DNA from 2 places in the Streptomyces kurssanovii genome. Region 2 is predicted to be linked to the other one. Evidence: riboswitches for the same ligand, from Rfam matches in the RefSeq annotation. Region 2 holds a riboswitch; the other holds the start of a gene.
What was found. Region 2 has a riboswitch for S-adenosylmethionine ahead of AB0K36_RS27245 (aminotransferase class V-fold PLP-dependent enzyme). Riboswitches for the same ligand answer to the same signal wherever they lie in the genome.

Region 1: linked by a shared signal. The riboswitch ahead of thrC (threonine synthase) and the one ahead of AB0K36_RS27245 (aminotransferase class V-fold PLP-dependent enzyme) in region 2 are both predicted to bind S-adenosylmethionine.

The regions. Positions count from the first base shown of each region.
Region 1 covers NZ_JBFAQK010000008.1:113,361-120,410, reverse strand. The annotation lists gene AB0K36_RS09285 (cold-shock protein) at 399-602, opposite strand; gene AB0K36_RS09280 (MoaD/ThiS family protein) at 1,037-1,312, opposite strand; gene thrC (threonine synthase) at 1,362-2,675, opposite strand; SAM riboswitch class I at 2,693-2,820, opposite strand; gene AB0K36_RS09270 (glucosyl-3-phosphoglycerate synthase) at 2,994-3,962, shown strand; gene AB0K36_RS09265 (hypothetical protein) at 4,001-4,486, shown strand; gene AB0K36_RS09260 (alpha,alpha-trehalose-phosphate synthase (UDP-forming)) at 4,544-6,001, shown strand; gene otsB (trehalose-phosphatase) at 5,998-6,852, opposite strand; gene AB0K36_RS09250 (DUF3263 domain-containing protein) at 6,863-7,050, opposite strand, start outside.
Region 2 covers NZ_JBFAQK010000052.1:36,514-43,563, reverse strand. The annotation lists gene qcrB (cytochrome bc1 complex cytochrome b subunit) at 1-352, shown strand, start outside; gene trpD (anthranilate phosphoribosyltransferase) at 491-1,555, shown strand; SAM riboswitch class IV at 1,631-1,748, shown strand; gene AB0K36_RS27245 (aminotransferase class V-fold PLP-dependent enzyme) at 1,962-3,350, shown strand; gene AB0K36_RS27240 (glycerate kinase family protein) at 3,352-4,512, opposite strand; gene AB0K36_RS27235 (SLC13 family permease) at 4,509-5,939, opposite strand; gene AB0K36_RS27230 (response regulator transcription factor) at 6,026-6,685, opposite strand; gene AB0K36_RS27225 (sensor histidine kinase) at 6,682-7,050, opposite strand, start outside.

The sequences.
Region 1 (7,050 bases), on a different contig from region 2:
AGTGGTCCTCCCGGACTGGGGTGGATTGCTTCGGATCGCATCCGGCGCCCGCGACGGACGGCCTGCGCGCCTTGTGGTTCCTTGCCCCACCAGGCTCACGGACCTCACCGACCCGATCCAAGTTCTGTCACTCTCACTGGGAGAGTGCTAACGCCAATGATTAGCACTCGACCCCTGAGAGTGCAAGCGCCTTCGAAGGCTCCATGAGGGCCGGCGGTCGGTGGGGACACCACCCGGGCGAAGCTCTGGGGGAGGGTGGACGCACGCGCGCCTCCGATGAAGGCTCGGCGGCCGCGGCGGTGTCCGGACACGCGTGAGGGGCCCGCTTCCCGGTGGCCGGGAGGCGAGCCCCTCATGCGTGAGTGCGTCGGTGGCCGATCGCGCCTCGATCAGTTGGATCAGACGGCGAGCTTGACCATGTCCGCCTGCGGACCCTTCTGGCCCTGCGAGATCTCGAATTCGACTCGCTGACCTTCTTCAAGGGTGCGGTATCCGTCCATCTGGATCGCGCTGTAGTGGACGAAAACATCCGCACCACCGTCGACCGCGATGAAGCCGTACCCCTTCTCCGCGTTGAACCACTTGACGGTGCCCTGAGCCATGCCTAACTCCCCTATTACTGGCCCTTGCGCAGGACCGCACTTCGCGGACCCGGGTCAGACCTCCACCCCAGCAGGAGGGGTGTGCGCCGGAACGCGTCGACCGCGGCTGAATGTATCTGCCCAACTGCCCTCTGCAACAGGTCAATCGGACGAGAAATCTGGGCAGGACCGAACGACCGATCCGTGTCAATTCATGGAATTCCGGGGCAAGTCGGGCCCGGCAAATAACGCCTAAGTGGCAATTCGATCGCATGGTTTGGCCGCATTCTTGCGGAACTTGAAGGCATTCTCGAGCGGCCGGCGAAGGGGGCTTCCCAAACTCTACCGCGCTCAACCATGCAGAATTGCCCCCTCCGCTTCTCTGGCGGAGGGGGCAATTCAGTAACTGCGGGTAAATCCCTGGGGAAAGCTTGGCGTCCGCTCCCCCGATACCGTCAGCCGCCGGCGACGGCGGGGATGATCGACACGCCCGCACCGTCCGGCGTGGCCGTCTCGAGGCCCTGCTCGAAACGGACATCGTCGTCGTTCACGTACACGTTGACGAACCGGCGCAGCTTGCCCTGGTCGTCCAGGACACGGGCGGCGATGCCCGTGTGGTTCTTCTCCAGGTCCGCGATGACCTCGGCGAGGGTCGCGCCCTCCGCCGGGACCTCGGCCCGGCCGCCCGTGTACGTACGGAGGATGGTGGGGATGCGGACGTTGACGCTCATGTTCGTCACCTCTCGGCGGAGTACGGCGTGGCAGTGCGGAGCAAGGTTCTCAGTGGGCGGCCAGGCCCGCGTCGCGGAACGCGGCCAGGCTCGGGCGGATGACGGCGGTCGCCTGCGAGGTCTCCGCGACGGCGTCGAGGGTCTTGAGACCGTCGCCGGTGTTGAGCACGACGGTGGTGAGCGCCGGGTCGAGCAGGCCCGCCTCGATCAGCTTCTTCGTCACACCCACCGTCACGCCACCGGCCGTCTCGGCGAAGATGCCCTCGGTGCGGGCCAGCAGCTTGATCGCGTCGACGACCTGCTCGTCGTTCACGTCCTCGACGGCTCCGCCCGTGCGACGCGCGATGTCCAGCACGTACGGGCCGTCGGCCGGGTTGCCGATGGCGAGGGACTTGGCGATGGTGTTCGGCTTCTGGGGCCGCACGACGTCGTGACCGGCCTTGAAGGCGGTCGACACCGGCGAACAGCCCTCGGCCTGGGCGCCGAAGATCTTGTACGGCTTGTCCTCGACGAGCCCGAGCTTGATCAGCTCCTGAAGACCCTTGTCGATCTTCGTGAGCTGGGAGCCGGAGGCGATCGGGACGACCAGCTGGTCCGGCAGCCGCCAGCCGAGCTGCTCGCAGATCTCGTACGCGAGGGTCTTGGAGCCCTCCGCGTAGTACGGGCGGAGGTTGACGTTGACGAAGCCCCAGCCCTCGCCCAGCGGGTCGCCGATGAGCTCGGAGCAGAAGCGGTTCACGTCGTCGTAGTTGCCCTCGATGCCGACGAGCTCGCCGCCGTACACCGCGGCCATGACGACCTTGCCCTGCTCGAGGTCGTGGGGGATGAACACGCAGGAGCGGAAACCGGCCCGCGCGGCGGCGGCGCCGACCGCGCCCGCGAGGTTGCCCGTGGAGGAGCAGGACAGGGTGGTGAAGCCGAAGGCACGGGCGGCCTCGAGGGCCTGGGCGACGACCCGGTCCTTGAAGGAGTGCGTCGGGTTGCCGGAGTCGTCCTTGATGAAAAGGCCGCCGGTGACGCCCAGTTCGCGGGCGAGGTTGTCGGCCTTGACCAGCTTGGTCCAGCCCGGGTTCAGGTTCGGCTTGTCGGCCACGTCGGCCGGGACGGGCAGCAGCGGGGCGTAGCGCCAGATGTTGGCCGGGCCCGCCTCGATCCGCTTCCGGAGCTCTTCGGGGCTGCCGCTCGGCAGGTCGTAGGCGACTTCGAGCGGCCCGAAACACTCGGCGCAGGCGAAGATGGGACCGAGTTCGAAACGCTGTCCGCACTCGCGGCACGAGAGTGCGGCGGCGGGGCCGAGGTCCACGGAGGTGGACGCGGTGGCGGAGGTGCTGGTGCTGGTGCTTGCGACGGTCTGCGCAGCCATGATGGCGAGGCCCTTTCTCCTCATCTTCCTCGTGACGCACTTCGCCACGAGACGGAATTGGCACCTTCCCCACCGTGACCTCGCGGTCGGCGGGAGGGTTGCCGGGGCTTCAACGGGCCGTTCCCTCTGCCCCTCTGGATGAGCGGTATGGCTCCGGACGTGCGGTCCGGGCGTTTGTGTGCTGGGACCCCCCGAGATGCGAGGGTCCTTCGCGTTGCTCAAGACTGTAACCGAAGCCCCGGACGCTTGAGATAGTCGTCCGACCCGCGAGATGGATCACACGACCGACTGTCGATCGACTGTCAAGGGAGACGCGAAGTGCTCGATGAGGTGGCCCGCTGGCTGAGCCGGCGCTCCTGGTCCGCGTCCGACCGCTCCCTCGAGAGGCTGATGTCCGCCAAGGTCAGGCAGGGCACGACCGTCAGCGTCGTGCTCCCCGCGCTGAACGAGGAAGCGACGGTCGGAGAGATCGTCACGATCATCCGCCGGGAGCTGATGGAGAACACCCCGCTCGTCGACGAGCTGGTCGTCATCGACTCGGCCTCGACCGACCGCACGTCGGAGGTGGCCGCGGCCGCCGGGGCCCGGGTGGTGCACCGTGACGCGATACTGCCCGGCCTGCCCGCGGTGGCCGGCAAGGGCGAGGTGCTGTGGCGCTCGCTGATGGCGACGGGGGGTGACATCGTCTGCTTCTGCGACGCGGACCTGCGCGAATTCTCCGCGGACTTCGTCTCCGGCATCGTCGGCCCGCTGCTGACCGAGCCCGACGTCCAGTTCGTCAAGGCCATGTACGACCGCCCGCTGGGCGGGGGCGCCGCGCCCGGCCCCGACGGCACACCGGCCCAGGGCGGCCGGGTGACCGAGCTGGTGGCCAGGCCGCTGCTCAACCTGCACTGGCCGCAGCTCGCCGGGTTCGTGCAGCCGCTGGGCGGCGAGTACGCGGCACGGCGCTCGCTCCTGGAGCGGCTGCCCTTCCCCGTCGGGTACGGCGTGGAGCTCGGCCTGCTGGTCGACTCGCTGAACCTGGTGGGCCTGGACGCGCTGGCCCAGGTCGACGTCGGCACCCGCAAGCACCGCCACCAGGACGGGCAGGCGCTCGGCAGAATGGCCGCGACGATCTATCGCACGGCCCAACTGAGGCTGTCCCGCCCGCACTTGGTGCGCCCGTCGATCACGCAGTTCGAGCGGGTGGGGAACGGGTTCGTACCGCGGACGCACCCGGTGGACACGGAGGAGCGCCCGCCGATGCTCGAGATCGGTGAGTACGCGGCGCGTCGCGCCGCATAAGCAGGACTCACCGGTCATTTTGCCTACATTTCCCATGTATGGGACTTATGGGATTTCTTGTTCTGTCGTTCCCCGGATCCCCGGGCAGTCGCGGCAGGCACCGCAAGCAGACGCCCTCCGGCGGCACGGAACGGCTGACCCGGCTCCTCGGCACCCTGGCGGTCACCGCCGCCGCGGCGTTCGGACCGGCCGTCCCCGCGGTGGCGGTGCCGACCGGGCCGGCGGCGCCGGGAACGCTCCCCGGTGAGCGGCCGGCGCACCGGGCCGCCCCGGACGCCTCCGGGCAGCGCACGGACGGCGGGGCCGCGGACGCGGACGCCGCGGCCCGGGACGCGGGCGGCCCGGAGGGGGCCGCGGGCGGGGCCGAGGGCCTCCACGGCGGGGAACCGGTCCGTCACGTGGAGATGGCCCGCACCGGCGGCACGGCGGAGCAGCTGTGGCTGCTGGGCGGCGTCGCGCTGAGCCTGACGGCGGCGGGCATCGTCGCCGTGGCCGCCACCCGCGGCCGCCGCCGTGACCACTGACCTGCGCGGGGCCGTACGCACGTTTGAGCTTTTGCGGTACGGGCTAGATTTCGGCACATGGTCTCCGACGCAGCCCAGATCCTCGTCGCGTCCAACCGCGGCCCTGTCTCCTACGAGCTGAACGAGGACGGAGAGCTCGACGCCCGCCGCGGTGGTGGAGGACTCGTCTCCGGCCTGTCGGCCATCGGCTCCGACGCGCAGTCGCTGTGGGTGTGCGCGGCCCTCGGCGACGGCGACCGCGAAGCGGTCCGGCGCGGGGTCGGCGAACCCGGTGTGCGGATGCTCGACATCGACGCCGCCGTCCACGCCGACGCGTACAACGGCATCGCGAACTCCGTGCTGTGGTTCGTCCACCACATGCTGTACCAGACTCCCCTCGAGCCGGCCTTCGGCCGCGAGTTCCGGCGTCAGTGGGGCGCGTACCGGCTCTACAACCGGGCCTTCGCCGAGGCGCTCGCCGCGGAGGCGGCCGACGACGCCGTGGTTCTCGTGCAGGACTACCACCTGGCCCTGGTACCGGGAATGCTCCGCGAACTCCGCCCCGATCTGCGGATCGGCCACTTCTCGCACACCCCGTGGGCGCCCCCCGAGTACTTCGCGATGCTGCCCGGCGACATCGCGGAGGAACTGCTGCTCGGCATGCTCGGCGCCGACCGGCTCGGGTTCCTGACCAAGCGGTGGCTGCGGGCCTTCCAGAGCTGCGCCACCGCCGTCCTCGCGCCGTACGACGGGACGTCGCTGTGGCCGAAGGACAACGAGCCGAGCTTTGAATTCCGGATCCCCGGCCGGGGCCGCCACCGGACCCGGCTCGGCGTCCACGGGCTGGGTGCCGACGCCGACTTCCTGCGTGAGCGTGCCGCGCGCCCCGATGTCGACGAGCGGATGGCCGCCCTGCGGGCACAGGCGGGCGAAGGCCGCCGGACGATCGTGCGCGTCGACCGCACGGAACTGTCCAAGAACATCCTGCGCGGTCTGCAGGCCTACCAGGAACTCCTGGAGGAGCACCCCGAGTGGCGCGAACGCGTCGTGCACATCGCGCTCGCCTACCCCTCGCGCCAGGACCTCGAGGTCTACCGCCACTACACGGCGGAGGTCTCCCGGCTCGCCGACGAGATCAACGCCCGGTACGGCACGGCCGGCTGGACGCCGGTCGTCGTGCACGTCAAGGACGACTTCGCCCGCTCGCTGGCCGCCTACCGGATGGCCGACGTGGCCCTGGTCAACCCGATCAGGGACGGCATGAACCTGGTCGCCAAGGAGGTGCCCGTCGTCACCGACCTCGGCTGCGCACTGGTCCTCTCGCGGGAGGCCGGCGCCCACGAGGAGCTCGGCGACGACGCGATCACCGTCAACCCGTACGACGTCAGCGGCACGGCGGCGGCGCTCCACGAGGCGCTGACCATGTCCGCCGACGAGCGGGCCGAGCGCTCCAAGCGCCTGGCGGCGGCAGCGACCGCGCTGCCGCCGCGGCAGTGGTTCCTCGACCAGCTCCAGGCGCTGCGCGAGGAGGGTTAGACCCGCCGGGCGAGGGCGGCCAGGAAGTCCGCCAGCTGCGCCGGCCCCGGGAGCACCAGGTCGGCGCGGTCGGCCAGTTCGGGGACCTCGTTGCCGCTGCACACCAGCAGGCCGGGCACGCCGTCGGAGCGCAACTTCTCGACGGCGCCGTAGGCGGCGAGGTCGCCCAGGTCGTCGCCCGCGTACAGCACGGCCCCGGCGCCCACCTCGCGCACGTACTCGGACAGCGCGACGCCCTTGTCGACGCCCGGCGGGCGCAGCTCCAGGACCATGCGTCCGGGCTCCACGATCAGGCCGTGCCGGGACGCGAGCTCGGCAAGGGGCTCACGCAGGGCGTCGAACGCGGCCTGCGGGTCCGCGGCGCGGCGGGTGTGCACCGCGACGGCCCGGCCCTTCTCCTCGATCCAGGTGCCCTGCCAGGCGCCGATCCGGTCGAGGAAGCCGGGGAGCTCGGCCCGCACGGCCGCGACCCCGGGATCGGGGGCCGGCGCGCGTACGGTCCCAGTGACCGCGTCCCAGCGCTCCGCGCCGTAGTGCCCGAGGACGACGAGGTGGTCAAGACCGGTGACACCGGAGAAGCCGCCGTAGCGGACGGCGACCCCGGCCGGGCGGCCGGTGATCACCGCGACCGAGGCGACCTTCGGCGCGAGCGCGGCCAGCGCGGGGACGGCGCGCTCATGGGCGCGCGCCTGCTCGGGGTCGGGCACGATCTCGGCGAGCGTGCCGTCGAAGTCGAGTGCGATCACGGCCTGCCCGGGCCGTTCGAGGAGTGCCGCGAGGCCGTCACGGCCCGCGGGAGTGGACGGCGTCGGCATGGAGTCTGCGGCTTCTGCATACGGGGAGCTGCCCATGCCGTCGACCCTAGCGGCGACTTCTCCTCGCGTCCCTCACACGGCGAAGCCGGTTGACCGTGATTGGGTCGTGGGCGAGGGCACGCGCGTCGTCGAGCAGGGCGTTGAGCAGCTGGTAGTAGCGGACCGGGGAGATGCCGAGCTGCTCCCTGACGGCCCGCTCCTTGACGCCGGGGCCCGGCCAGGAACGGCGTTCCA
Region 2 (7,050 bases):
CCTCGCGTTCATCATCACCAAGCGGATCTGCCTGGGTCTGCAGCGGCGCGACAAGGACAAGGTGCTGCACGGACGCGAGTCCGGCATCATCAAGCGCCTGCCGCACGGTGAGTTCGTCGAGGTGCACGAGCCGCTGGCACAGGGCGACCTGTACAAGCTCACCGCGCACGAGCAGTACAAGCCCGCGGAGATCGGCCCGACCGTCGACGAGAACGGCGTCCGCCGCAAGGTGAAGCTCACGGAGAGGCTGCGCGCCAGGCTCAGCAAGAGCTACTACGGCGAGCACAACCAGATCGACAAGGCCACCGCGGACGAGTACAAGGAGATCACGAGCGGCCACGGCCACCACTGATCGTCCGACGGACACGTCCGGCAGACCCGTCGCCACAGCGAAGGGCCCCGTCCACTCGATGGACGGGGCCCTTCGCCGTGCCCGGGGCTGGATAGGGTGGTATCCACCCCTGTCGGCTTGTGGACCCTGGAGCGGACCATGAACGTTGTGACCCCAGTAGGCGGCGACAGCGTGGCGGCCCACTCCTGGCCGAGCGTGCTGAACGCCCTCCTCGAGAACCGCGACCAGAGCGCGGACGCGACGGCGTGGGCCATGGACCGGATCCTCAGCGGCGAGGCCACCGACGCGCAGATCGCCGGCTTCGCGGTCGCCCTGCGCGCGAAGGGCGAGACGGTGGAGGAGATCACCGGTCTGGTGCGGACGATGTACCGCCACGCCAACCTGATCGAGGTGCCCGGGGGAGGTGTCGACATCGTCGGCACCGGCGGCGACGGCGCCAAGACCGTCAACATCTCCACCATGTCCGCGATCGTCGTCGCCGGTACGGGCGCGAAGGTGGTCAAGCACGGCAACCGCGCCGCCTCCTCCGCGAGCGGCGCCTCCGACGTCCTGGAGAAGCTCGGCGTCAATCTGGAGCTGACCCCGCGGCGGGTGGCCGAGGTCGCGGCCGAGGCCGGCATCACCTTCTGCTTCGCCGTGAAGTTCCACCCGGCGCTGCGGCACGTCGCCATGGCCCGCAAGGAACTGGGCATCCGGACGGTCTTCAACTTCCTCGGCCCGCTCACCAACCCGGCGAAGGTGACCGCGCAGGCGACCGGCGTCGCCGACGCCCGGATGGCGCCGATCATGGCCGGGGTGCTGGCGGAGCGCGGCTCCTCCGCACTGGTCTTCCGCGGTGACGACGGGCTCGACGAACTGACGACCACCTCGACCTCCCATGTCTGGGTGGTGCGGGACGGCGCCGTGCGCGAGGAGACCTTCGATCCGCGGGACATCGGCATCGAGCTGGTCCCGGTCGAGGCGCTGCGGGGCGCGGACGCGTCGTACAACGCCGACGTGGCGCGCCGGTTGCTGGGCGGCGAGACCGGGCCCGTACGGGACGCCGTGCTGCTCAACTCCGCGGCGGCGCTGGCGGCCCTGGAGCCGACCGACGGCACGCTGAACGAGCAGCTGGCGGCCGGTGTGGCACGGGCGGCACGGTCGATCGACTCCGGCGCGGCGAGGGCCGCGCTGGAGCGCTGGGTCGAGGCCAGCAACGCGTAGCACGGCCCGGGGCGCGGTCCGGATGATGGACCGCGCCCTTGCGTCCGCCGCGACGTGTGGCAGGATGCTGGCCAAGGTCATGAGTGACAGCGATTACGGCCCCGGCCCGCTGTCCGGCAACCCTCCGTCCGTGGCGGGGTGCCCCGGGTGAAGACCAGGCCGCAGGCAGCGAGGTCTGTGGCAAGCGCGGACCCCCGCGGCGTCATCGACCGCCGCGTCCCTGGGGTCCTGGTCCTCAAGGGAGCAGTCTCGTGAGCAAGCGAATGCGATAGGGCGTCTCCGCCCCTTCTTCACCACCCTCCGCACGGCGTCGCCGTGTGCCGAGGCGATCCCGTATCCGGGTTCTGAAGCCGATTCGTCTTTCTCCCCCTGCCTTCGGTGGGGGCCCCAGCTGGGAGATACCGCCATGTCCGTGTACCCGAACGCCGCCGAGACCGCTGTCGCCGACGCCGCCGACCCGTCCCTCTGTGCCCCGCTGCCGGTCCTCGGCCGGGACGTCACCGTCCCGCTGGTCACCGGCGGCGAAGTCACCTACGCCGCCCTCGACTACGCGGCGAGCGCCCCGGCGCTGCAGCGGGTGTGGGACGACGTGGCCGCGTACGCCCCGTACTACGGCAGCGTGCACCGGGGCGCCGGGTACCTGTCCCAGCTGTCCACCGACCTGTTCGAGAACAGCCGGGCCGTGGTGCACGAGTTCCTCGGCTGCCGCGACGGCGACGAGGTGGTCTTCACCCGGTCGACGACCGACTCGCTGAACCTGCTGGCCGCCGCGCTGCCCGACGGATGCGAGGTGTTCGTCTTCGAGACCGAGCACCATGCCTCGCTGCTGCCGTGGAGGGACGCCCGGGTGACGTACCTCGACGCGCCCCGCACGCCCGGTCAGGCGGTGCGGACGCTGGAGCACGCGCTCGCCCACCGCGACCCGCACGGCCCGGCGCTGGTCTGTGTGACGGGCGCGTCCAACGTGACCGGTGAGCTGTGGCCGGTGCGCGAACTCGCCGCGGCGGCCCACGCGCACGGCGCCCGTATCGTGCTCGACGCCGCCCAGCTCGCGCCCCACCACCCGCTGTCCGTCCAGGAGCTGGATGTCGACTGGGTGGCCTTCTCCGGGCACAAGCTCTACGCGCCGTTCGGTTCCGGTGTGCTCGCCGGCCGGGCGGACTGGCTGCGCGAGGCCGAGCCGTACCTCGCGGGCGGCGGCGCCTCGCGCACCGTCGCACGCCGTGCCGACGGCGGGGTGGAGGTCGAGTGGCACACCACCGCCGCACGGCACGAGGCCGGCTCGCCCAACGTGATCGGCGTCTACTCGATCGCCGCCGCCTGCAAGTCGCTCACCGAGGCCGGTTTCGACCGGCTGGTCGCCCGCGAGCAGCACCTGATCGCGAAGGTCCGCGAAGGGCTCGCCGAGGTGCCGCAGGTCCGGGTGCTGTCGCTGTTCGGCGACGACGCCCCTCGCGTCGGTGTCCTCTCCTTCGTGGTCGACGGCTGGAACAGCTCGCACTTCGCCGCGGCCCTGTCCGCCGAGTACGGCATCGGCGTCCGTGACGGACTCTTCTGCGCCCACCCGCTGGTGCGCACCCTGCTCGGCAGCGACCCGCAGGACGTCGGCGAGTGCGGCGCCCCGGAGGCCGGGCCGGGGGAGAGGTCGCTCAACGCCATCCGGGTCAGCTTCGGTGCGGGTACCCCCGACGAGCACGTGGAGAGGTTCGTGCGGGCCGTGGGGGAGCTCGTCCGCGACGGCGCGCAGTGGAAGTACCGCACCGAGGACGGGCGTTGCGTGCCCGACCGCGGCTGACTCAGGCCGCGAGCCGGGTGCCCAGCAGCACCATCCGCAGAGCGCGTTCGGCCGCGTCGGCGAGGAACTCGCCGGCCCGGTCCAGCGCTTCCGGCAGCGGAACCGGCGCCGGCACGATCGACCCGTAGGCGTCCACGCCCGCGGCCCTGACCTCGTGCACGCCGTGGCCGAGCGTCCCGGCGAGAGCCAGCACCGGCACCCCGGCGGCCCTGGCACGGTGCGCCACCTCGGCCGGGATCTTCCCCCGCACGGTCTGGCCGTCGAGCGCCCCCTCCGCCGTGATCACCAGGTCGGCGCGGGCCAGCCTGGCGTCCAGGTCGACATGGTCCAGCAGCACGTCGAACCGGGGGAGCAGCCGCGCGCCGAGCGCGGCCAGCCCCGCGCCGAGCCCGCCCGACGCGCCCGTGCCGGGGGCGGTCCGCAGGTCGACGGTGGCCGGCAGGGCGGCGGTGAGGTGGGTGGCCCAGTGTTCCAGCGCGGCCGAGAGCTCCTCGACCTGCGCCGGGCTCGCGCCCTTCTGAGGGCCGAAGACCCTGGCCACGCCGTGCTCGCCGCACAGCACGTTGTAGGGGTTGCAGGCCACCAGGATCTCGGCCGCGGCGGTACGCGGGTCGAGGCCGGCGCCGTCGATGCGCGCGAGACGCGTCAACTCCCTTCCTCCCGGCCTCAGCTCATGCCCCTGGTCGTCCAGGAGCCGAACGCCGAGGGCCTGGAGCGCGCCCGCCCCGCCGTCGGAGGTGCCCGAGTCGCCGCAGCCGACCAGGATCCGCCGGGCACCGGTGTCCAGCGCCGCCCGGATCAGCTCGCCCACACCGTAGGTGGTGGTGCCGCCCGGGTCCCGACGGTCCGGCGGCACCAGGGCCAGCCCGGCGACGGCGGCCATCTCGACCACCGCGGTGCCGTCGCCGAGCAGGGCGAAGTGGGCCGGTACGGGAATGCCGAGCGGGCCCGTGGCCCGGCGGCGCACCAGCCGGCCGCCGGTCGCCGCCGCCAGCGCCTCGGCCGTGCCCTCGCCGCCGTCGACCAGCGGGACGAGGTCGATCTCGGCGTCGGGCGCGACCCTGCGCAGCCCTTCCGCGATCGACTCCGCGGCCTCCCGGGCCGTCAGGGACTCCTTGAAACCGCTGGGTGCGACGGCGATACGGATGGGGGTACGGCTCATGGCTGGGTCTCCAGAAGGACGGGCACGCCGAGCAGCGGCCAGACGGTGAGGGCGAAGAGCAGCACGACGGCGGCGCTGAGCGGCGCGAGGAGGCCGGACAGTCGCAGCAGATCGCGCGGGGTGAAGGTGGGCACACCGTCCGGCGGGTCGGCGAAGAGCGTGACCGGCTTGGCGGAGGCGGGCAGCGTGTGGCAGAACCCCGCCGCGGCGGTGGACGCCAGCGCCGCGGCGACGGGGTTGACCCCGGCGGCGACGGCGGCGGCCACCACCAGCGGTACCAGCACGGACGAGCGGGCGGAACGGGACTGGAGCACGAGGTGCGCGGCGGTGCTGACCACCACGATCACCGCGAGGAACAGCCACGCCGGCAGGTCCCCGGGCAGCCCGCCCACCAGCCACCCGGCCGCCCCGGACTCGGCCAGCGCCACCCCCATCGCGGTCGTCGCGGCCATGAACAGCAGCAACGGCCAGGGCACCGTCCGCAGCCCGTCCTTCAGCCGTACGGTGCCGAGCGCCGGCGATGCCGCCACCACCGCGCCGATCAGGGCCACCACCGCCGGCGGCACCCCGTGCAGCGGCTCGCTGCACCACAGCGCCACGACCGTGCCCAGCAACAGCAGGCACCGTGTCTCCGCGGTGGTCAGCGGACCGGTCACCGCCGTGGGGGAGTGCTCCTGGAGCAGCGCGGGCGTGATCCTGACCGGCCCTTGGCGCTCCGCCCGCGACGTGGTGGTCAACAGCACGGTCTCCGCCGCCAGGTGGGAGGAGACCACCGCCAACGGGAGACCCAGCAGCAGCCATTCGACGAAGCCGAGCCGCTCACCGGTCTGCTCCCACAGCACGCTCACCGTGATCAGATGCGCGCCCGCGCCGATGAGGGTCGCGACGGCCGACAGCAGGACCACCGTCGGGAACAGCAGCGCCAGCATCACCACCAGCCGCCGCCGGTCGGCGAGCGCCTTGGCGAGGGCGAGGAACACCGGCATGGCCAGCGCGGCCCGGCCCGACGTGGCGGGCACCGCGAACGCGGTGACCACCAGCGCCGCGGTCGTCAGATGCACCAACTGCCGTACGGTGCGCGCCCCGCCGACCAGGAACGCGGCCGCCCGCCCTGCCAGCCCTGTCCTGGCGACGGCGGCCGCCAGGACGAACGCGCAGATCAGCAGCCAGACCGTCTCGTCACCGAGGGTGGCGAAGAGGGTGTCGGCGCTGATGACGCCGGTCGCGGTGAGCGCCAGGCCCGCCCCGAGGGCGATGTAGGTGTCGTCGACGGGCGCGGCGATCCAGGCGCAGGTGGCGAGAGCGAACACGGCGAGAGTGAGCCGTGCTTCACCGTTCAGCGACGGGAGGACGGTGGGGACGGCGAGCAGCGCGCAGACGCTGAGCGCCGCGCACAGCCAGACCGCCTGGCGGAGGGAGAGGGTCACGACGAACAGTCTTGGAGCGGGCCGTGAGCCGCCGATGAACCGCGGATGAGGGAAAGTTCATCCGTGGGCGCACCCTTTGCGTGGTTCTACGGCATGCGGTAGCCCATGCCCCGTACCGTCTCCAGCCGTTCGGCGCCGAGCTTCTTGCGCAGCGCCCGCACGTAGACGTCGACGATGTTGGAGCCGGGGTCGAAGTCGTAGCCCCACACATGGGAGAGGATCTGCTCGCGGGACAGCACCTGGCCGGGATGGCGCAGGAACAGCTCCAGCAGCACGAACTCACGTGCCGTCAGGTCCACCGTCCGCCCCGACGCGCGCGCCCGGCGGGTCCGCAGGTCCAGACCGAGGTCGCCGCTGCGCAGGACCGTGACCTCGGGGGCGCGGGCCGCGGTACGGAGCCGCAGCCGTACCCGCGCCAGCAACTCCTCGAAGCGGAACGGCTTGGTCATCCAGTCGTCGGCGCCGCCCTCGAGACCGGCGACGGTGTCCCGTACCGAGTCGCGGGCGGTCAGCACGACTACGGGCAGGGTCACCCGGGACTCGCGCAGCTCGCGCAGCACGGTGAAGCCGTCCCGGCCGGGCAGACCGATGTCCAGCAGCATCAGGTCGAAGCCGCCGGACAGGGCATGGCCGAGAGCGGTGTCGCCGTCGGCGGCGACCGTGGTGGTGAAGCCGTTGGAGCGCAGCCCCTTCTCGACGAAGGACGCGATCCGCTCCTCGTCCTCGGCGATCAGAATGCGGTTCACAGCGCGTCCTCCATGACGAGTACGAAAGTCGCCCCTCCGCCGTCGGTGCGGCGCAGTTCCACGCGGCCGCCCCGGTGCCCCTCCGCGATGGCCCGGACGATGGACAGGCCCAGCCCGGCGCCGCTGGTACGGGCGCCGCGCCGGGCGGTACCGCGCCGGAAGCGCTCGAAGATCACCCCGGCGTCCTGCTCCTGCACACCCGGCCCGCTGTCGGCGACGTACAGCTCCAGCCGGTCCTCGAGCGCGCGGGAGCCGATCCGTATCCGGGCGCCGGGGACGGTGTGCTGCACCGCGTTCTGCGCCAGCTGCACCATGGCCTGGGTGATGCGCTGCGGATCGAGCACCGCCTCGCGGTCCGCGACCTG